4 regions of the Massilia sp. H6 genome follow, and region 1 is predicted to be linked to each of the others. Evidence: predicted binding sites of a transcription regulator. Region 1 holds the regulator's gene; each other region holds the start of a gene.
The links. The regulator sigma-54, encoded in region 1, starts transcription at its own class of promoters, with help from an activator protein. The targets are predictions, from matches to a motif close to TGGCANGNAANCTGCTTT.
Positions count from the first base shown of each region.

Region 2: a site for sigma-54 is predicted at 1,935-1,952, ahead of glnA (type I glutamate--ammonia ligase). Genes of this name have one in related genera too.
Region 3: a site for sigma-54 is predicted at 2,504-2,521, ahead of NRS07_RS04990 (PEP-CTERM sorting domain-containing protein). Genes of this name have one in related genera too.
Region 4: a site for sigma-54 is predicted at 1,758-1,775, ahead of NRS07_RS04965 (PEP-CTERM sorting domain-containing protein). Genes of this name have one in related genera too.

Region 1 is NZ_CP103371.1:702,195-707,752, forward strand. It holds gene lptA (lipopolysaccharide transport periplasmic protein LptA) at 1-71, shown strand, start outside; gene lptB (LPS export ABC transporter ATP-binding protein) at 68-841, shown strand; gene NRS07_RS03130 (RNA polymerase factor sigma-54) at 844-2,340, shown strand; gene hpf (ribosome hibernation-promoting factor, HPF/YfiA family) at 2,397-2,750, shown strand; gene NRS07_RS03140 (enoyl-CoA hydratase/isomerase family protein) at 2,919-4,004, shown strand; gene rapZ (RNase adapter RapZ) at 4,030-4,908, opposite strand; gene hprK (HPr(Ser) kinase/phosphatase) at 4,966-5,558, opposite strand, start outside.
Region 2 is NZ_CP103371.1:1,315,505-1,321,062, forward strand. It holds gene NRS07_RS05905 (CocE/NonD family hydrolase) at 1-596, shown strand, start outside; gene NRS07_RS05910 (hypothetical protein) at 591-1,280, opposite strand; gene NRS07_RS05915 (rhodanese-like domain-containing protein) at 1,277-1,735, opposite strand; gene glnA (type I glutamate--ammonia ligase) at 2,032-3,447, shown strand; gene NRS07_RS05925 (DUF4124 domain-containing protein) at 3,615-4,163, shown strand; gene glnL (nitrogen regulation protein NR(II)) at 4,160-5,275, shown strand; gene ntrC (nitrogen regulation protein NR(I)) at 5,342-5,558, shown strand, end outside.
Region 3 is NZ_CP103371.1:1,111,984-1,117,541, forward strand. It holds gene NRS07_RS04980 (FtsX-like permease family protein) at 1-1,090, opposite strand, end outside; gene NRS07_RS04985 (efflux RND transporter periplasmic adaptor subunit) at 1,096-2,307, opposite strand; gene NRS07_RS04990 (PEP-CTERM sorting domain-containing protein) at 2,583-3,227, shown strand; gene NRS07_RS04995 (hypothetical protein) at 3,378-3,671, shown strand; gene NRS07_RS05000 (prolyl oligopeptidase family serine peptidase) at 3,807-5,558, shown strand, end outside.
Region 4 is NZ_CP103371.1:1,104,943-1,110,500, reverse strand. It holds gene NRS07_RS04970 (S8 family serine peptidase) at 1-1,296, opposite strand, end outside; cyclic di-GMP riboswitch class I at 1,394-1,481, opposite strand; gene NRS07_RS04965 (PEP-CTERM sorting domain-containing protein) at 1,899-2,621, shown strand; gene NRS07_RS04960 (adenylyltransferase/cytidyltransferase family protein) at 2,685-3,158, opposite strand; gene NRS07_RS04955 (PilT/PilU family type 4a pilus ATPase) at 3,165-4,346, opposite strand; gene NRS07_RS04950 (hydrogen peroxide-inducible genes activator) at 4,520-5,467, shown strand; gene NRS07_RS04945 (YaiI/YqxD family protein) at 5,489-5,558, opposite strand, start outside.

The DNA.
Region 1 (5,558 bases):
GCGGGCGCGGCACCCTGATCATCGCGCCGCGCCGGCCCGCCCCGGCCGCCCAGGAAGGCGCCAAGCAATGACGGCAGTTCCGGGTACGACGCGCGAAGGCTGCAGCACCCTGATCGTCAAGGGCCTGCAAAAGAGCTACGGCAAGCGTTTGGTGGTCAGCGACGTCTCGCTGCAGGTCGAATGCGGCGAAGTGGTCGGCTTGCTCGGCCCCAACGGCGCCGGCAAGACCACCTCGTTCTACATGATCGTGGGCCTGGTGCCGTCGGACGCCGGCTCGATCGATATCAACGGCACCGACATTTCAAGCCTGCCGATCCACCGCCGCGCGGTGCTTGGCCTGTCTTATCTGCCGCAGGAAGCCTCGGTGTTTCGCAAGCTGACAGTGGAAGACAATATCCGCGCCGTGCTGGAACTGCAGCGCACCAGCGAAGGCAAGGCCTTGTCCAAGGACGAGATCAACGAGCGCCTCGACACGCTGCTGGCCGAGCTACAGATCGAGAAGCTGCGCGAGAATCCGGCGCTGTCGCTGTCGGGCGGCGAGCGCCGGCGCGTCGAGATCGCGCGCGCGCTCGCCACCAACCCGCGCTTCGTGCTGCTCGATGAGCCGTTCGCCGGCGTCGATCCGATCGCAGTGATCGAGATCCAGCGCATCGTGCGCTTCCTGAAAGAGCGCAACATCGGCGTTTTGATTACCGATCACAACGTGCGCGAGACGCTCGGCATCTGCGATCGCGCCTACATCATCAACCAGGGGGCGGTGCTGGCCTCGGGCCGCCCCGACGACATCATCGCCAACGAAAACGTGCGCCGCGTTTATCTTGGTGAACACTTCCGCATGTGACGATGAAACAGTCCCTGCAACTACGCACGTCGCAGCACCTGGCGCTCACGCCGCAGCTGCAACAGTCGATCCGGCTGCTGCAGTTGTCCACGCTCGAACTGCACCAGGAACTCGAGCAGATACTGACCGATAACCCGCTGCTCGAAAGGCTCGACGATCCGCTCGACCATTCGGTGCGGCTGCTGGCCGATGGCGCCATTAACAATGCAGCTGCGAGCGCGCCGGCCAATGGCGAAGCGCCCGCGCAGCCGGGACAGGAAGCCGGCGCCGAGGCGTCCAAGGCCGAAGGCGAAGGCGCCGATGCGAGCGATGATGGCGCCGACCGCGATCGCGGCGAGCCCGATGGCGACTGGGGCGGCGAGGGCGGCGGCGCCCGCAGCGGCGACGACGAAGACGGCCGCCCGCAGCTCGAGGCCAGCGGCGTGTCGCTGCGCGAGCACCTGGCCGAGCAGGTGCGCACCACCGGCTGCAGCATGCGCGACCGCGCGCTGGCCGAACTCGTGATCGACGCGCTCGACGACAATGGCTACCTCGAAGAACCGCTGGACGACATCCACGCGCGCCTGCCGGGTGAACTCGACATCGAGATGGACGAATTGCGCTGCGCGCTGGCGCTGGTGCAGAGCCTCGACCCGGCCGGGGTTGGCGCGCGCAGCGCGGCCGAATGCCTGGCGCTGCAGATCCGCCGCATGCCGGGCGTGCCGCTGGTAACGCGGCGCCTGGCGCTGAAGATCGTCGAAGGCTACCTGAGCTGGTTCGCGCAGCGCGAATACACCAAGCTCAAAAAGGCGTTGGCCTGCGACGACGAAGACCTGCGCGAGGTGCAGGCCGTGGTTCGCCAGTGCAATCCGCATCCGGGTGCGGCCTTTGGAACCAACGCATCCGACTACGTGGTGCCGGACGTGGTGGTGCGCCGCGCCAAGGATGGCTGGTCGGTGATGCTCAATCGGGACGTGATGCCGCGCCTGCGCGTCAATACCCTGTATGCGAACCTGCTCAAGCAGGGAAAAAGCGAAAGCCAGATGGGCGCGCAGCTGCAGGAAGCCAAATGGCTGATCAAGAATATGCGCCAGCGTTTCGATACCATCTTGCGTGTGGCCGAGGCGATTGTAGAGCGTCAGCGCAACTTTTTCAGCCATGGCGCAGTTGCCATGCGCCCTCTTGTGCTGCGCGAGATTGCTGATACACTAGGCCTACACGAGAGCACTATTTCCCGTGTAACCACGCAGAAATACATGCTGACCCCCCACGGCATGTTCGAGCTGAAATACTTCTTCGGAAGCCATGTCGCCACCGAAGCGGGGGGAGAAGCCTCTTCCACGGCGATCCGCGCGCTCATTGCGCAACTGACAGGAGCTGAAGACCCTAAGAGCCCTTTATCCGATAGCAAGATCGCGGAAATGCTGGGGGAACAAGGTATGGTCGTTGCGCGCCGAACGGTTGCCAAATACCGCGAAGCCCTCAAGATCCCACCTGTCAGCCTCCGCAAATCCTTGTAACGCACTGTCCTTGCCAGCTCATTGCCAGGGCAGCGTAACATCTCAAAGGAGTGTGTATGAACCTCACAATCAGTGGCCACCATCTTGAAGTGACTCCCGCAATTCGTGAATACGTTCACAATAAGCTCGAGCGCATTACCCGCCATTTCGATCACGTGATCGACACGCACGTGTTCCTCGCCATCGACAATCTCACCGAAAAAGAAAAACGGCAAAAAGCCGAGATCAACCTGCAGGTCTCGGGAAAAATCCTGCATGTGGCCAGTGCCGCGCAAGACATGTATGCGGCGATCGACATGCTGGTGGACCGGCTGGACCGCCAGGTGCTCAAGCATAAATCGATGCTGCAGGATCATCATCACATCGCGCACAAGCGCATCCCGGACATCGGCGAAGCCGCCGCCGCCTAGGCACGGCAGGCAGCCATCCAAGCGAGGGCGTCCGAGGGGGCGCCCTTTTTGCATTCGGCCTGGCCGGCCGACTGCGCCGCCCGGTCTACTTTCCGATGACGCGATAAGGCTTTTGGTTTAGCACCGCGGTTCGGTAGAATGCATGTCTTTTCGATCACAGAGCAACTCATGACCGACACTGTCCTGACCCGCGTCGCCAACCGCACCGGCATCATCACGCTGGATCGCCCGAAAGCCCTCAATTCCCTGTCGCTCGACATGGTGCGCGCCTTGACTGCGGCGCTGCGCGATTGGCAGACCGATTCCGCCATCGATGCGGTGGTCATCACCAGCAGCAGCGAGAAAGCCTTGTGCGCAGGCGGTGATATTCGCTTCTTCTATGAGATGGGCCAGGTGGGTCCGACTGGCGGCAGCGCATTGCTGGAAGACTTCTTTACCGAAGAATATGCGCTCAACCACCTGATTCATTTCTATCCAAAGCCGTATATCGCGCTGATGGACGGCGTGGTGATGGGCGGCGGCATGGGCATTGCGCAAGGCGGCCCTGGCTGCGGCCTGCGCATCGTTACCGACCGTACCAAGATGGCGATGCCCGAAGTGAACATCGGCCTGTTCCCGGATGTGGGCGGCAGCCATTTCTTGTCGCACGCACCGGGCCAGCTGGGCAAGTACCTGGGACTGACCGGCCTGACGATCGGCGCGGCCGATGCCCTGTACGTGGGCCTGGCCGATGTCTTCGTGCCGGGAGAAAAGACCGGTGAGCTGATGGCGCTGGTGGAGTCGACCCCGGGCGCGCAGTTGCCAGACGCGATCCGCGCATTCGCCGCGCCGTTCGCCGCCATGGCTGGCGCCAGCGGCCTGCAGGCACAGCGTGCGGCGATCGATGCCCATTTCGGCGCCGCGTCGGTGGCGGCCATCATGGCAGCGCTGGCCGGCGACGAGACCGCGTTCGCGCAGAAGGCTTTGACCGCCATGCGCCAGCGCTCGCCCCTGATGATGTGCGTCACCTACGAACTGCTGCAGCGCGGCGCCTCGCTCGACGTGGCCGACTGCCTGCGCATGGAGCGTTCGCTGGTGCGCCGCAATTTCGAGCACGGCGAAGTCCTGGAAGGCGTGCGCGCGCTGGTAATCGACAAGGACAACGCGCCAAAGTGGAACCCGGCGACGCTGGACGAAGTCACGCCCGCGATGGTGGAAGGATTCTTTAAGCCGGTGTGGCCCGAGTATGCGCATCCGCTGCGCCATCTCGATTAGCCATCAGCCGGCGATTATCGGCACATCACACCACCGCGTGCTTGGGTTGCTCGCGGTGCCGCACGATCACGCGTTCGGTTCCGTTGAAATAGGCCCCGAGCCGTTCGGCCATGTACACCGAGCGGTGCTGGCCGCCGGTGCAGCCCACCGCCACGGTTAAATAGCTGCGGTTATCGGTCTTGAACGAAGGCAGCCACTTGGCCACGAAATTCTTGATATCTTCGAGCATCTCGGTGGCGCTGGGCTGGGCGTCGAGAAAGGCGATGACCGGGTCATCGCGACCGGTGAGCGGGCGCAGGGCCACGTCGTAGTACGGGTTCGGGATGGCGCGCACGTCGAACACGAAGTCGGCGTCGAGCGGCACGCCGACCTTGAACGCGAACGATTCGAAAAACAGCGTCAGCGGCGCGTGCTCGACGTCGGCCAGCTCCTTGATCCATTGGCGCAGCTTGTTGGCGGACAGTTCGGAGGTGTCGATCACGTGGCCAAGGTTCTCGATCGCCGACAGGCGCTCGCGTTCTTCGGCAATGCATTCGATCAGGGTGCGGCGCGAGGCCGGGTTCTCGCCCGGGCGCACCTGGTGCGACAGCGGGTGGCTGCGGCGGGTTTCGGAAAAGCGCGCCACCAGGGAATGCGTGCTCGAGGTCAGGAACATGACCTTGAGGTTGTGGCCTTCTTCTTTCAGGTGGCGTACGCTCACGGGCAACTCCACCAGCGATTCGGCGCTGCGGGCATCGACCGCGACCGCGATCTTGTCCGCGCCTTTCTCGCCGACAGCGTACACCAGGGCCGGCAGCAGGGCAGGCGGGAGGTTGTCGACGCAGTAATAGCCTGCGTCTTCGAGAACATTCAGGGCGACCGACTTGCCCGAGCCGGAAATGCCGGTAATAAGGACGATGTGCATAGGGAGGATGATACCGCATGCGTCATCGGCTTGTCGTCCCCGGCTATGCAGCCTGGGTCAATCTCCGGTCATGGCTTGCCTTTGCCGCTCCATGAACTCCTGCAGCGTATCGATTCCGCGCAATTGCAAAATGGTGTTGCGCACGGCGGCCTCGAGCAGCACCGCGATATTGCGGCCGGCGGCGACGGGAATCACGACCTTGCGTACCGGCAGGCCCAGCACGTCTTCGGTAGGGTGCTGGAAGGGCAGGCGCTCGAATTCTTCGTCGAGCGCGCCGCGCTTGACCAGGTGGACGATCAGCTTGAGCCGCATCTTGCGGCGCACCGCGGTCTCGCCGAAGATCGCCTTGATGTCCAGCAGGCCCAGGCCGCGCACTTCGAGCAGGTTCTGCAGCAGCGGCGGGCAGCGGCCTTCGATCATGTTCGGGGCGATGCGCGAGAATTCGACGGCATCGTCGGCCACCAGGCCATGCGAGCGCGAAATCAGTTCCAGGCCCAGCTCGCTTTTGCCGAGGCCGGAGTCGCCGGTGATCAAGACGCCTACGCCGAGTACGTCCATGAAGACGCCGTGCATGATGACGCGCTGGGCCAGCTTCTTGGACAGGTAGACGCGCAGGAAGTCGATTACCTGGGCAGCCGGCAAGGGGGTCG
Region 2 (5,558 bases), 610 kb from region 1:
AGCCGGTACCCTACATCGGTTACGCGGCCACTGGCGTGCCGCGCGAATACATGGTGTCGGACCAGCGCTTCGCCGCGACCCGTCCGGACGTGCTGGTGTACCAGAGCGAGGTGCTGGAAGAAGACGTGACGATCGCCGGGCCGGTGGTGCCCAAGCTGCTCGTGTCGAGCACCGGCACCGATGCCGACTGGGTGGTCAAGCTGATCGATGTGTATCCGGCCCAGTATCCGACGCCGGCGGTAAAACCGGGCGGCAACGACGTCGGCCCACCCACGGTGAACATGGGCGGCTTCCAGCAGCTGGTGCGCGGCAATCCGCTGCGGGGCAAGTTCCGCAACAGTTATGAGAAACCGGAGCCATTCACGCCCGGCAAGCAGGAAACGCTCAGTTTCGAGCTGGGACAGGTAAACCATACCTTCCGGCGCGGCCACCGGATCATGGTGCAGGTGCAAAGCTCGTGGTTCCCGCTGGTGGACTTGAATCCGCAGACATTCACCTATATCCCGAAGGCCAAACCCGAGGATTTCGTCAAGGCGACGCAGCGGGTGTATCGCGGCTCGGGCTTGCAGGTGCCGGTGATGCCGCCGACCCTATGATGCGTAAAGCGCCGCGCGCACCGCGCGGCGCACCGTGGTCGCCGGAATCAGCTCCACCGCCAGCCGGCGCAGGCGCGCCGCCTCGGCGTGGCGCCCGCGCTGCACCAGCACCTCCAGTACCTGGCGCACATCGGCGGCGTAGATGCCGATCTGCGAGCCGATGAACATGGTGCGCGCATGCTGCCGGCGCCAGCGCGAAAACGTTTTCATCAGGGAGCGGCTGCGCTGGCCGATGGTGGCCCCGGGGTCGGGCAGCAGGCGTTCGGCCAGCGCGTAGTCGCCGGCGGCGATGATGGCGGGCAGGGCGATGTCGGCGCAGGCAGCGAGCAGGACCGGATCGGTTCTCTCCAGCGCGACGCACAAGACATGCGTGTCCGCGCCCTGGCCCAGCTCTTCGTCGATGGCGACCACATCATGGAACAGCCCGCGCTTGCCCTTGCCTGCCAGAAGAAGCGCTGCATCGCGCTCGCGGGTTGCCAGCAAGGCGTCCAATGCAGGTTGATAGTCGGCGCCCAGGTCGACCCAGGCGTGCAGCGCATACGACAGGCGCACGCCATACAGCGAAGGATCGTGCTCGAGTGCTTGCTCGTGAAACCATTGTAATTCGCGCAGGGCAGCGTCGAACTGGCCATCGCCGGCCAGTTCGCTGGCGGCGTCCAGGCGATCGAGAGCGTCTTGCATCATGCCCCGATCCATGGCAGCCCGGCCTGGCACCAGCCGCCTACGCTCTTGCGGTGCCCTTCGGCGTCGCGCTCGCCCTCGAAACCCTCGAGGATGTCGTAAGACTGTTCAAAGCCGTGCTCGGTTGCCACCCGCGCGGCGTGGCGCGACCGCACGCCCGAGCGGCACAGGAACAGCAGCACCTCGTCCTTGCGCGCGACCGCCTCGAGCTGTGCCACGAAGTCGGGATTGGGCACGCCGCCGGGGTAGGTGGCCCACTGCACCGCCACATGGCGGGAGTCGGGCACGGCGGCGCGACCCACCCAATCGCGTTCGGCATTGGTGCGCACGTCGACCAGCCTGGCGCGCGGATCGTGCTGGAGCAGGGTAAAGGCTTCTTGCGGCGTGACGGCGCCGGCATAGGGCTGGCCGCTGGCGCGTTCGCGGGCGGCGGCGAAGATGGCGTCGGATGTACTCATGGTAGTCAATTCTTTATAAACAAGAAAAAGCGGTGCACCAACTTGGTTCGGTGTATCCTGCCCTGCGATGGTGCAGGCTCTGGTGGTTGCACCAAAATGGTGCGAACTTTTCGGAGCACTGACCCGCTAGCGTGACAATTGTATGATCAAAGCTGCAGGCTTCCAACGAAGCATACGGCATGCGCGCATGTCGCCAGCTTGGCACAGTTCATGCTTTAGAGTACATCACGTGGTCGCGTCAACGAGCAATAGCGAGCCGGATGGCGCGACACCCCCATTTCAATCAGGAGATACGCATGGCAAAGACGGCTGCAGACGTAGTGCAAATGATCAAAGACAACGAAGTCAAGTTCGTTGATTTCCGTTTCGCCGACACCCGCGGCAAAGAGCATCACGTGACCGTTCCTGTCTCGCACTTTGACGAAGACAAGTTCGAATCGGGTCATGCCTTCGACGGTTCGTCGATCGCCGGCTGGAAGGGCATCGAAGCGTCGGACATGCTCTTGATTCCGGACCCGCTCACCGCCAACATCGATCCATTCATGGAAGAGACCACGCTGTTCATGCAGTGCGACGTGATCGAACCGTCCGACGGCAAGGGCTACGACCGCGACCCGCGCTCGATCGCCAAGCGCGCCGAAGCCTACCTGAAGTCTTCGGGCATCGGCGATACCGCCTACTTCGGCCCCGAGCCGGAATTCTTCATCTTCGACTCGATCCGCTGGAAGATCGACATGTCGGGCTGCTTCGTCAAGATCGATTCCGACGAAGCCTCGTGGTCGACCGACAAGGAAATCGAAGGCGGCAACAGCGGTCACCGTCCGACCGTCAAGGGTGGTTATTTCCCGGTCCCGCCGGTCGACAGTTTCCAGGACATGCGCTCGGAAATGTCGCTGATCCTCGAATCGATGGGCATTCCGGTCGAAGTGCACCACCACGAAGTGGCCGGCCCTGGCCAGAATGAAATCGGCACCAAGTTCTCGACCCTGGTCGAGCGCGCCGACTGGACCCAGAACATGAAATACGTGATCTGGAACGTGGCCCACAGCTACGGCAAGACCGCCACCTTCATGCCCAAGCCGATCAATGGCGACAACGGCTCGGGCATGCACGTGCACCAGTCGGTCTGGAAAGACGGCAAGAACCTGTTCGCCGGCGACGGCTATGCCGGCCTGTCGGAAACGGCACTGTTCTACATCGGCGGCATCATCAAGCATGCGCGCGCCCTGAACGCGATCACCAACCCGGGCACCAATTCGTACAAGCGCCTGGTGCCTGGCTATGAAGCACCGGTCAAGCTGGCGTATTCGGCCCGCAACCGTTCGGCGTCGATCCGCATCCCCCACGTGGCGAACCCGAAAGGCCGCCGTATCGAAACCCGCTTCCCGGACCCGCTGGCCAACGTCTACCTGTGCTTCGCGGCGCTGCTGATGGCCGGCCTGGACGGCATCCAGAACAAGATCCACCCGGGCGAAGCGGCGACCAAGGACCTGTACCACCTGCCGCCAGAAGAAGACAAGCTGATTCCGACCGTGTGCGCCTCGCTGGAAGAAGCGCTCGAAGCGCTGGACAAGGACCGCGAGTTCCTGACCCGCGGCGGCGTGTTCAGCGATGCCATGATCGATGCCTACATCGAGCTGAAGATGCAGGAAGTGCAGCGCTTGCGCATGACCCCGCACCCGGCCGAATTCGACATGTACTATTCGGCCTGATCGAGGCGGCAAGAGCTTGAAGGTTAGTGTTGCGCCACAGTATCAATTGGTGTAAGCGGCTGTAACAAACGCGGGGAAAGCGCAGGCTTTCCCCGCGTTTTTTCATGCTTCATGTATAGTCGGCCGGACTACAATAGCTGCACGTTTATTGTGCAAACTGATTTCTGATGAGAACGACCATTCCTGTTTCTCGGCGCCGCAAGCTGTGGCGTACCCGCGGCCTGCTGTGCGCGGTGCTGGCAGCGCTGGCGCCGCTGGCGGCCCAGGCCCAGATCTACCGTTGCACCGATGCCAACGGCAACCGCCTGTATACCGATGTCAAGAGCGGCAATTGCCAGCTGATCGATACCGGCCCTACCCAGCGCTTCACGCCAGCGGCGTCGGCGCCGATCCCGGCGGTGTCGACGCCGTCCGCACGCCCTGGTGCCGCGGCGCCGGCGCCAAGCACCACCCCGGCCAGCTTCCCGCGCGTCGACACGGCCCAGCAGCGAGTACGCGACGACGACCGCCGCGAGATCCTCAACGACGAGCTGCGCCTGGAAGAAAAGCGGCTGGGCGAGCTGCGCCGCGAATTTAACAATGGCGAGCCCGAACGCCAGGGCAACGAGCGCAACTATGCCAAATACCAGGAGCGCGTGGCCAGCATGCGCGCCGAAATCGGGCGTACCGAAAGCAATATTGCCGCGCTGCGGCGCGAGATCGCCAATATCCGATGAGATCGCGAGCCCAGGCGGCGTCGGCGCCGGCATCCGGGCTGGAGCCGCCAGCACGGCTGGCGGGCCTGGACCTGCTGGCATCCGCCGTGCTGCTGGTAGGGCCGGCGCTCGAGGTGCGCTATGCCAACCCGGCAGCCGAGAACCTGCTCGAACTGTCGCTCAAATCCATGCAGCGCAGCCCGCTGCCCGAGCTGTTCGTCAATGGCGCCGAACTGGCTGCCCTGTGCATCCAGGCGCTTGCCCACCAGTATGCCGACCTGCGCCAGGACCTGGCCCTGCACCGTAGCGGGCGCGAGCCGCTGCACGTCAACAGCATCGTCAGCGCCCTGAAAGAAGAAGAGGGCGGCGAACTGCTGATCGAGCTGCGCGAGAACGTCCAGCAGCTCAAGCTCGACCGCGAGGAACGCATCCTCGACCACAGCCAGGCCAACAAGGAATTGATCCGCAACCTGGCGCACGAGATCAAGAACCCGCTGGGCGGCATCCGCGGCGCGGCCCAGCTGCTCGAACTCGAGCTGCCGCCGCTCTACCAGCCCGACTTGTCCGAATATACCCAGGTGATCATCAAGGAGGCCGACCGCCTGCAGACCCTGGTGGACCGCCTGCTGGCGCCGCACCGGAAACCCCATATCGTGGGCGACGTCAACATCCACGAAGTGTGCGAACGGGTGCGCAGCCTGATCCTGGCCGAGTTTCCGCTGGGCCTGTCGATCCGGCGCGACTACGATGCCTCGATTCCCGAGTTCAGGGGCGACATGGAACAGCTGATCCAGGTGGTGCTGAACATCGCCCACAACGCCGCCCAGGCGCTGGCCGGGCGCATCGCGGCCGGCGACGCCGAGATCGTCCTGCGCACCCGCGTGGCGCGCCAGGTCACCCTGGCCAAGGTGCGCTACGGGCTGGCATTAGACTTGCATATCATCGACAATGGACCGGGTATCGCGCCCGAGATCCGCGACCGCATTTTCTATCCGCTGGTATCGGGACGGGAGGGCGGCAGCGGCCTCGGGCTGACACTGGCGCAGACCTTCGTGCAACAGCACCTGGGCGTGATCGAGTGCGAAAGCCGGCCTGGACTGACGGATTTCCGGATATTGCTGCCCCTGCCTTGAGCGGGCGCTGGCGGTCATCCGCCGTGAGTCCCCATTGCAGATCCATATTGCGGGAACCACGACTACATGAAACCAATCTGGATTGTCGACGACGATGCATCGATCCGCTGGGTGCTCGAAAAAGCCCTGGCGCGTGACAACCTCGCGACCCGCAGCTTCGCCAACGCGCGCGAGGCCATGGCCGCGTTCGAGCTTGAAACACCGCAGGTGCTGGTATCGGACATCCGCATGCCGGGCGAATCGGGCATCGACCTGCTGGCGGCGGTCAAGGCGCGCCATCCCG
Region 3 (5,558 bases), 410 kb from region 1:
AGGGATCGACCGGGATCAAGAACAGCTTCGGACCGAAGGTATTGAACGCGCCCACCAGGCCATAGCCGGCCAACCCGCCCAGCAGCGAGCCGGCCAGGCCGAGCAGCGCGCCCTGCACCAGGAACACGCGCAGCATCTGCCCGCGGGTCGTGCCCATCGCGCGCAGGATGCCGATTTCGCGGGTGCGCTGGACCACGCTCACCGACAGCACGCTGGCGATGCCCAGCGCCACGCTCAGGGCCACGAAGCCGCCGATCATTTGGGTCGACAGGCTCTGCGAGCGCAGCGCGTTCATCAGTTGGGCGTTGGTTTCCATCCAGCTTTCCACTTTCAATCCGGTCAGGCGCGCCAGGCGCGCCGCGATCGCGCGTGCTTCGAAGATGTCGTGCACCGTCAGGTCGATGACGGTGGCCGCGCCAGGCAAGTCGAGCAGCGACTGCGCCTGCTTCATGTCCAGGTAGACGTAGCGTGAATCGAGTTCGCGCACGCCCAGCTCGAAGATGCCGGCCACGTTCAGCACGCTCTCGCGGCCCTGGCCGCCGTCCAGCCGCAGTTTATCGCCAACCCGCATGCCAAGGTCGCTGGCGAGCTGCTTGCCGATCACGGCGTCGCCGGCGCCGATGCGAAAGCTGCCAGCCACGATGTCGTCCTGGATCGGGATAATGCGCCCGTAGCGCTGGGCGTCGATGCCCACCAGCGCCACCGATTCGAGCGCCGCGCCGCGGCGCGCAAAGGCCGGGCCCGAGATCAGCGGCGAGACGGCCTTGATGTGCGGCAGGGTGTCGAGCACGTCGCGCACCTGCTGCCAGTTGTTGATCGAGCGCAGGCGCTGGCTGCGTTTGCTCTCCAGCAGCAAAGCGGTGCTGCCCACGGCAGGCGGCACTACCCGGTTGAATTCTTCCGTGGGTTGTACCTTGATATGGGCCTGGGTGCCCAGGGTGCGACCGATGATATTGGCCTGCAGCCCTGTGATCAAGGCCGTGAGAAAGACGATCACGGCCACGCCGACGGCGATGCCCACCAAAATCAGCGTGCTCTGCGTCCGGCCTTCGCGCAGGAAGCGGGTAGCGATGGTCCATTCGAGCCACATCGCGATCAGTCCAGCTTGACCGGCAGTTCCTGGCGCGTGGCCGGGTCGGCCGGTACGGCGGCGGCGGTCACGCGGACCCGGTCGCCCGGCGCCAGCGTGGCGGGCGGGTCGGCCAGCACCCAGTCGCCTGCCTTGAGGCCGGCGCTGGCTTCGGTCTGCACCAGCCCGCGCAGGCCGAGTTCGACCCGGCGCCGTTCGGCGCGGCCGTGCTCCACCACCCACACCTGGCCTTGCCGGCCGTTGACCGCCAGCAGCGCGTCGTTCGGGACCGCGAGCGCGCGCGCGCGCCGGCCGGTTTCCACGTTGACCGAGACGGTCATGTCCTGGCGCAGGAAGGCGGGCGCCGGACGCACCGTCAGGCGCAGCTCCACCGTGCCGCGCTGCGGATCGACGCTTGGCGCGATAAAGCCGAGCGTGGCCGCGAACGGCTGCAGTGGATAGGCGTCGGCGATGCAGGTGGCTTGCTGGCCGATGGCCAGTACGCCCAAATTCTTTTCGTCCACCGGTACCAGGATCTCGGTGTCGCCGCTGCGGGCGATCTCGAACAGGATGCGACCTGGCTGCACCAGGTCGCCCGGTTCGGCATTGCGGGTCAGGACAGTGCCGCCGACTTCGGCGCGGATCGTGGTCTTGGCCAGCTGGGCCCGAACATTGGCGAGCCGGGCGCGCGCCGCGGCTTCGCCCGGATTGCCCGGCACCAGCGCCTGAACGGTCAGGCGCGCCTGCTCGAGCGCGGTGCGGGCCACGGTTTCGGCCTGCGCCGCCTGCTCCATGGTTTCGCGGGTGATCATCTGGCGCTGGAACAGTTTGCGGCGGCGGTCGGCTTCGCGGCTGGCCTGGGCCAGCCTGGCCTCGGCTTCGCGCAGGCTGGCCTGGGCCTGCGGACGGGTCGACTGCTGCAGCTGGGCCAACTGGGCCTCGGCTTCGCGCACGGCCGCTTCGAGATCGTCGGCGCGCAGGATCGCCAGCACGTCGCCCGGCCGCACCACGTCGCCCTCGCGCACGCGGCGCTCGAGCACCACCGCGGTGACCGGGCTGCCAACCTGGGCGCGCGAGACCGCCGCCACCCTGCCGGTAGCCACCACCGTCTGCACCATCGGCCGCGCCGTTAGCTGGTAGGCGTCCAGCACCGGGCCGCGCATGCCTTGCCAGCTCCACCAGGCCAGGCCGGCCAGGATCGATCCAACGGCAATCACAGGCAAGGAAGGTCGTTTCACGGGCGCCCTGACATGAATGAGACGGGCAATTTTACCCGATTGCATGGGGGGAAATTCCCGGTGCCGGCATGCCAGCAGTCTCGGGGGCGTCACCATCGGCCATGACATGCTCATGGATGAAACGGATTTTGTCGAAGAAAATTACACCTGCGGTAGCGCCGATATCGATACTGATTTAAATCAATGACTTGTGGTGTGGAATGTTTTTTGCTTCATGGTAGATTCACTCCGAATGAGAGTGCTACCCACGCAAAAGGATTCACATGAAGACTTTAATGAAAAAAACCATCGCACTCGGCGTTCTGTCATTTGCCGCAGTCGCTGTCCATGCAGGGACGGTTTCGACCGATGATGCCTTCACGGGCGCCAGCATTAACGATTTCAGCGGCGGCGCGCATGCTGCAAGTTCATTCGACGGCTCGCTGGTAGACCCGTTTGGCGTTACCTTCTTTAGTACCGACGTTGCCGGAACCACGGGCTTCTTGAACTTTTCAACGGCAGCGGCGGTGACCCTGTCGGGCATTCACTTGTTTGCGCAGAGCGATGGCGAGTTTTTCGGCAATCGACGCTCGATGAGCGCTTTTCGCTTCCTGGCCGACATTGATAACGACGGCGTGTATGAAACCACACTGGTGGACGTTGGCGTAGATACCAATTACGGCAATGCGCAAACTTTCAATGATCTTGCCCCGGCCCAGGATGCGCTGGAAGCAGCCTTTCGGTTCGGCCGCAATGTGACCGCAAGCCGGTTCCGCTACGAAGTCGAACAGGGCGTCACGTTTGGCAGTTTTGCCGGCGTGCGCGTGCAGGAAATCGATGCCATCGCCGCAGATGTGCCGGAACCGGGTTCGTTCGCCTTGCTAGGGCTGGGCCTTGCCGTACTGGGACTTCGCGGACGTAAGCGGGCCGCTCGCGCCTAGGTAATCATCGATGACCGGCGCTGGCTGCCCCGCGGCCCTGGGCGACAGCACCGGCCTCGCACGCGCGCCCCAATACCTCGCCCACTGTATGATCGTTCCATGGCTTGCCAGCCTCAAGTTGGTTTAATCGATCATCCAGGGAGAATCCCCATGCGCACGTTAATATTCATGACAGCCGGCGTCTTGAGCCTGCTCGGCTGCACGACTCCGCAAGAACAGGCACGCAAGCAGCAAGTCGAGATGGAGCGCATGATCGCGCGCTATGGGCCGGCCTGCACGCAACTCGGCTTTGTCGCCAATTCCGATCCTTGGCGCAATTGCATTATCCAGTCGGCGACCAGGGACGACGTCAACCGTGGCGGCGTATCGACATCCATTTTTGGCGGCTGGGGCAGCGGCGGGCGTGGTTCCGGCATCGGCATCGGCATTGGCGTAGGGCGCTAGCAGGGGATCGTCTTCGATCGGATAGACGCGATTTGGCCAGTGCCGGGCGCGGGTTTCTCCGCACGCGGCCAACTACCGAGGCATGCGACTCTGGTTATGGCAATATTGCAATATTAATATTCCAGAGGAGACCCCATGCCCGGCCTTGCCCGTCTATTTAGCGGCGTCATGTTAACGGTGGCCGCAGCTACCGTCACCGCCGCGCCGCCCGTCGCGCGCGTCGAACCCGTCACCGACACCCATTTTGGCGAACAGGTGCTCGACCGCTACCGCTGGATGGAGAACGACAAGGACCCGGACTGGCTGCCTTTCCTGAAGAACCAGAACGCCCATGCGCGCTCGGTGCTCGACGGGCTGCCGCTGCGCGCCGAACTGCTCAAGCGCATCGGGCAGCTGTCTGGCGACATCACCGCGCCGGCCGCGGTCCAGCGCGCCGGCGCCCGCACCTTCTACCAGCAACGCCCGGCCGGCACGAACAACTTCAAGCTATTTGTGCAAGAAAACGGCAAGAGCCGCCTGCTGGTCGATCCGACCCTGCTCGACACCGCCACCAGCCATTATTCGCTCGACTGGTGGAGCGCCTCGCCCGATGGCAGCAAGCTGGTGGTCGGCCTGTCGAAGGACGGCAGCGAAGATTCGGTGCTGCAGATCATGGATGTCGCCAGCGGCGCGATCCTGCCCGAGCGTATCGCCGATACCCAGAGCGCCAGCCCGAGCTGGCTCGAGGACAGTTCCGGCTTCTTCTACAACCAGCTCACCGGCAAGGTGAACACGCCCGAGCGCTTCCTCGACTCGCGTGCGCGTTTCCACCGCCTGGGCGACGATCCGTCCAAGGACCTGGTGCTGATGGCGCGCGGCCACGACCCGGCCGTGAGCTACGACAAGATCCAGATGCCGCTGATTGTCGCCACGCCGCATTCGCGCCATGCGCTGCTGGTGCTGGCCGACGTGCGCCAGGAGCAGCGGGTGCTGGTCGCGCCGCTGCAAGACGTCCTGAAGGGCAAGGCGCGCTGGAAGAAGGTGGCCGATTTCAGCGATGAAGTGACCTATGCCGACCTGCATGGCGACGACCTGTACCTGCTGTCGAACCGCGGCCATCCGCGCGGGCGCGTCCTCAAGACCAATGCGGCCGCGCCCTCGCTGGCGCGCGCGCGCGAAGTGCTGGCGCAGTCGAAGCTGGTGCTCCAGGACCTGAGCCGGGCCGCTGACGGCTTGTATATCCGCGCCATGGACGGCGGCATCGGCAAGGTGCTGCGCCTCGACGCGAGCGGCAAGCTGGCCAACATCGCCTTGCCCTTCGACGGCACGGTGGGCAGCCTGGTGGCCGATCCGGACGCGCCGGGCGCGCTGATGCTGCTGTCGGGCTGGCTTACGCCGACCGGCATCTGGCGCATCGGCGCCGACGGCCAGGTCGCCGACACCGGCATTACGCCCAGGCCGGCGATCGACGTCAGCGCCTACACCACCGAGCGCCGCTTCGCCACCGCCAAGGACGGCACCAGGATTCCGTACAGCCTGATTTACAAGAAAGGCCTGCAAAAGAATGGCCGCAACCCGGCCTTCATTTCGGCCTACGGCAGCTATGGCGCGGCAGCCTACACACCGGCCTTTGCCGGACGCGCGCTGGCGCTGATCGACCGGGGCGCCATCGTAGGCTTCGCCAACGTGCGCGGCGGCGGCGAGTACGGGCGCGACTGGCACCGCGCCGGCCAGCTGGAGAACAAACCGAATACCTGGCGCGACCTGATCGCCGTGGTCGAAGACCTGCATACCCGGCGCTATAGCGCGCCGCGGCATACCGCGATCGGCGGGCGCTCGGCCGGCGGCATCCCGACCGGCATGGGCCTGGCCGAGCGCCCGGACCTGTTCGCGGCCGTGGTATCGGGC
Region 4 (5,558 bases), 400 kb from region 1:
ATTGTCGCTGGCGTTGGCATCGACGGCGACCAGGCCCGACACTGTGCTGCTGCCCAGCGGCGCAGCGATTGCTGCGAGCGGAGCCGTGCTGTCGACCTTCTGGACCGCGGCCTGTGCAGCCAGTACCGCTGCCTTTGCGTCGACCCGGCCGTAACCGAAATCGTTGTCGCGCCCGGCAGTGCCGAGATCGACCGCGCTCGAGAACAGCAGGCTTTCGACCTGGCTGGCGCTCAGCGATGGCGCTGCCGACATCATCAGGGCGGCCACGCCGGCCGCTACCGGACTGGCGAACGAGGTGCCGTTGACGGCGCCGTAGCCGCCGCCCATCTGGGTCGTCCATATACCGCTGCCGGGTGCGGACAGCGACACGAAGCGGCCAAAGCTGGACCAGCCGGCTCGGTTGTCATTGCTGTCGGTGGCGCCGACCACGATCATCGAGGCGTTGACCGCATAGCCCTGGTCGGTGCCGGTGTTGCCGGACGAAACGAACACGAGGCCACCTTTGGACTTCATGTAGTTGGCGGCGCTGGTCACCGAGCTGCTGTTGCTCACGCCACCGTAGCTGATGTTGGCGATACGGGCGCCATTGTCGGCAGCATGGGTCAAGCCGCGCGCGACAGTGCTGTACGACGCGTAACAGCTGCCGTCGGATTGGCGATAGGCAATCCGCACCGGCATGATGCGCGAGCGGCCCGCAATCCCGGCCACGCCAATGCCGTTGTTGTTGACCGCGGCGGCGGCGCCGGCGACCGCAGTGCCATGGCCGCACACGTCGGCCAGGTTGGTATTGGAATCGTAGACGTTGTAGCCGGCCACCAGGTTGGGGGCGAGATCGGCGTGGCCCGCATCGATGCCCGAGTCGAGGATGGCAATGGTCACGCCGGCGCCCTGCGCCGTGTCCCAGGCGCTACTGGCGCCGATCTTGCCGAGGTGCCAGGCGCTGCCGATGTAAGGGTCGTTCACGGCGAGCGTACTTTTCACCAGGCGGTCCTGCTCGGCCGACTTGACGTGCGGATTATGGGAAAGGCGCGCCAGCACCGCGCGTTCCGATGCGTTGCCCGGAAGATCGATGACATACAGGCCACTCTGGCCCAGTTTGTAGCGTTTGTGGCCGGGCACGTCGATGATCTTGTCGAACGCTTCCGGCGTCACGCCCTCGCGCAACGCGACCAGCACACGGCCCTTGATCAGACCAGGTTCTCCGGGTGGCACCGCAACTGCAACAGGGGCAAGGGTGGTGCCGAGTGCTGCAATGGCCAGGGCCAGCAGCGTAATGGATGGAGTAGAAGTTTTCATTGCATGTCCTGTTGGATGTTCTCAACAGGACTGCCGGCACGAAGCACACGCCTTTCCGACAAAGGACCGCAGGGCCGTAAGTCGGGAACGTTCTTGCACTGGCAGTCCTGCCGTCATGGGGCGTTGGCGCCCGGTAGACCGTGACTTTGCGTCCCGCACTTTCGCGCGGTTTGCCCTTTTCAGTTACTGCAGTAAATCTTAATCGCATTAATTCTTGAAGGCAACTTGTATTATCCTGGGTGTCGTTTTTTCACGATAAATCATCATCTGATATGATTTTGAACAATACTCTTGCCAACGAATAAATAAAGCACAATCTTAGACCATCAAAACTTATTGTAAATATTCATTTCTAGCTACCAACTAGATTCGCATCAATGTTGTCGACAATTTTTACAAACCCTTCTTGACGCTCTACACGCTTGCCCGTAACCACCTGATTTATATACTTTTAGTTTTGATGGTATGGAATATGCATTAACTGAAAATACACCAACGAGCGTATTGATAATAATCAACGATTTAATGCTCTTGGCATCATCTGTATCAATGGAAATGCGATTCTATTAAAACCAGGCAATGAATTCCTGAAAGGAATAATGATGAATCAAAGTAAAATCAAGCAGTTAATCGCTGCAACAGTATTGCTGGGCATTACCGCCACCGGTCACGCAGGCCTGATCAACCCGCTCGCTCCGAACGACGTGGTCGATTTGAGTGGAACAGGCTACGGTAACGTCAGCTCCCTCCTGTCGCTCAAGCCGAACGGAAACAACACGACCGCCACCGGCAGCGTGACCTGGACAGGCACTCAAGATGTCGTTGCAGGCAACGTCTCGCCCGGCGTCAGCAAGAATGCAACTTACTCCTTCGGGCAGTTGAATTTCGCCAGCGCAGCCGACCTGAGGCTGATCTTCAATCCCAATGAACCGGGCAACGCCGCTACCAACGGCATCACGCTCAACTCGCTGAACCTGACCATTTATTCTGCTACTGGCGCTATCCTGTACTCCACAGGCCTGGCAGGTCCGATCAACTATTCGGCAACCCAGGTCGGCAACGGCAATTCGGGCATTGTCTTCGTGTTCGACCAGACCAGCCTCAACGCCATTAGCGCCGGCAACTTCTTCGCCGCGACCAACCGCTTCGGGCTGGCGGCATCGGTGGCAAACGCGCAGGGCTCTCCCGATAGCTTCTTTACGGTGGCGCAAGATGAAGGCGGTGGAGGCAGCAACCAGATTCCCGAACCCGGCAGCATTGCACTGCTCGGCCTGGGCATGATTGGCATGACGGCGCTGCGCCGCCGCCGTAACGCCAAGGCTTGAGCGAGCCTGCACGCGCTCGCAACAAACGGGGCCCGCCAGTTCTTCAACCGGCGGGCCTGTGTTTCATCCCCTGATCTTGGCCACCAGCCTGGTGGTCGAGCGGTCGTGCTCGAAATCGATCGCTACCGCCCGCCCGCCATAGGCCAGCACCGCCTGCCCTTCGGGAATGGCGGTCATGTCGTAGTCGCCGCCCTTGGCGTAGATCCCGGGCCTGGCCTCTTGCACCACTTCGAGCGCGGTGTCCTCGTCGAACTCCACCACCAGGCTCACCGACTCCAGCGCGGCCAGCACCGCCATGCGGTCGGCCAGGCTATTGTGCGGGCGGTCGTCGCCCTTGCCCAGCCGCTTGACCGAGGCATCGGTATTGGCGGCCACCACCAGCGACGCCCCCAGTTCGCGCGCCTGCGCCAGGTAGGTCACATGGCCGCGGTGCAAAATGTCGAATACGCCGTTGGTCAGCACCACCGGCTTGGGCAATGCGGCGATGCGCCCGGCCAGTTCGGCGCGGGTGCAGATCTTGGTTTCAAAAGTAGGCATGAATGATCAGGTAGTTGGTGTGTCGTCGGGTTCTTCGTCGGCGGCCATCGACAGTTCGGTAGACTGGCCGGCGCCGCCATCGGGCCCCTTGCGCTGGCCCGAGAGCTTGATCTGCAGGCGCAGGCCGTTGGCCGAATCGGCGTTGCGGATCGCCTCGTCGTAGCCGATCAGGCCCTTGTTGTACAACTCATAGAGCGCGCCATCGAAGGTGACCATGCCCAGTTCGCGCGACTTGTGCATGATGTCCTTGATGTTCTGGAAGTTCCCTTTCAGGATCATCTCGGCGATCGTCGGGGTGTTGAGCAAGATCTCGATGGCGGCCTTGCGGCCCTTGCCGTCCTCGGTGCGCACCAGGCGTTGCGAGACCACCGCGCGCAGGTTCGACGACAAATCCATCAGCAGCTGGTTGCGCCGCTCTTCCGGAAAGAAGTTGATGATGCGGTCGAGCGTCTGGTTGGCATTGTTCGCGTGCAGGGTACCCAGGCACAGGTGGCCGGTCTCGGCAAAGGCGATCGCGTGCTCCATGGTTTCGGTGTCGCGGATCTCGCCGATCAGGATCACGTCGGGCGCCTGGCGCAGCGTGTTCTTCAGGGCGTTGTGCCATGAATGGGTGTCGACGCCGACCTCGCGGTGGGTGATCAGGCAATTCTTGTTCTTGTGGACGTATTCCACCGGGTCTTCGACCGTGATGATATGGCCGGCCGAGTGGCTGTTGCGGTAGTCGATCATCGCCGCCAGCGTGGTCGACTTGCCGGACCCGGTGCCGCCCACCACCAGCACCAGGCCGCGCTTGGTCATGACAACCTCTTTGAGCACCTCGGGCAGGTCGAGTTTTTCGAAATTCGGGATTTCGGAGGCGATCGTGCGCACCACCATGCCCACGCTTTGCTGCTGCACGAAGACGTTCACGCGAAAGCGGCATACCCCGGGCAGCGAGATCGCGAAATTGCATTCCATCTCGGCTTCGAATTCTGCGCGCTGGCGCTCGTTCATCAGCGACAGGGCCAGCGCCCGCGTCACTTCGCCGGACAGGCGCTGCTGGCTCAGCGGCTTCATCGCGCCCTGGTACTTCATGCTGGGTGGAAAATCGCTGGAGATGAACAGGTCGGACCCACCCTGGTGGTGCATCACGGTCAGCAGCTTGTGGATATAGGCCTGGGCTTCCGCCGGGCCGAAGGTCGAAGACATGAACGCCTCTCAAGAGCGCAGGGTGAAATCCTGCCCGGCAATTATATAGTCTATGATTCGACGGCGAAGATTCTCGCTAATGATGCAATTTTGTTGAAATCTGGCTGAATATACGCCAACATTGCGTCAGGATTGCCGTCAATACAGCCGCATAATCCTGGGACCGAACACCTATGACACTGACCGAGCTGAAATATATCGTGGCCGTGGCGCGCGCCCGGCACTTCGGCCATGCCGCCGAAGCCTGCTTCGTGGCCCAGCCGACCCTCTCCGTCGCCATCAAGAAACTCGAAGACGAGCTTGGCGTGACGCTGTTCGAGCGCGGCGGCTCAGAAGTATCGGTCACGCCACTGGGCGCGCAGATCGTGGCCCAGGCCGAACGCGTGCTCGAGCAGACCGCGGCCATCAAGGAACTGGCAAAACAGAACAAGGACCCGCTGGCCGGCCCGCTGCGCCTGGGCGTGATTTACACCATCGGCCCCTATCTGCTGCCGCCGCTGGTGCGCAAGCTGATCGACAAGGTGCCGCAGATGCCGCTGGTACTGCAAGAAAATTTCACTCACAAGCTGCTCGAAATGCTGCGCCAGGGCGAACTCGACGCCGCCATCGTCGCACTGCCCCTGCCCGAGCACGGCATGTCGATGCAGACCCTGTACGACGAACCCTTCGTGGTGGCCATGCCGCGCACCCATCCCTGGGCCGGGCGCCAGGAAATTCCGGCTGACGACCTGAAGCTGGAAACCATGCTGCTGCTGGGCGCGGGGCATTGCTTCCGCGACCAGGTACTGGAAGTGTGCCCGGAAATGGCGCGTTATTCGTCGCCGGCGATGGACCATGGCATGCAGCGTACCTTCGAAGGCTCGTCGCTCGAGACCATCCGCCACATGGTGGCCAGCGGCATCGGCCTGACCGTGCTGCCGCGGGCCTCGGTAGCCGACATGCACGATCCCCACGGCCTGCTGGCCTATGTTCCCCTGGCCCATCCGGCGCCGTCGCGCCGCGTCGTGCTCATCTGGCGCAAGAGCTTTACCCGGCGCGCGGCAATCGAGGCGGTCGCGCGCGCGGTGGCCGAGTGCAAGCTGCCGGGCGTGGACATGGTGAAGCTCGAAGCGGCTGCCTGAGTCCCCTGCGCAGGTTCAGGCTTAGGGCTTGGGTGGCTGGGCGCGCGAACGCGCCAGCTGCCGGTCGAGCGCATTGGCGAAATTGCGGCTA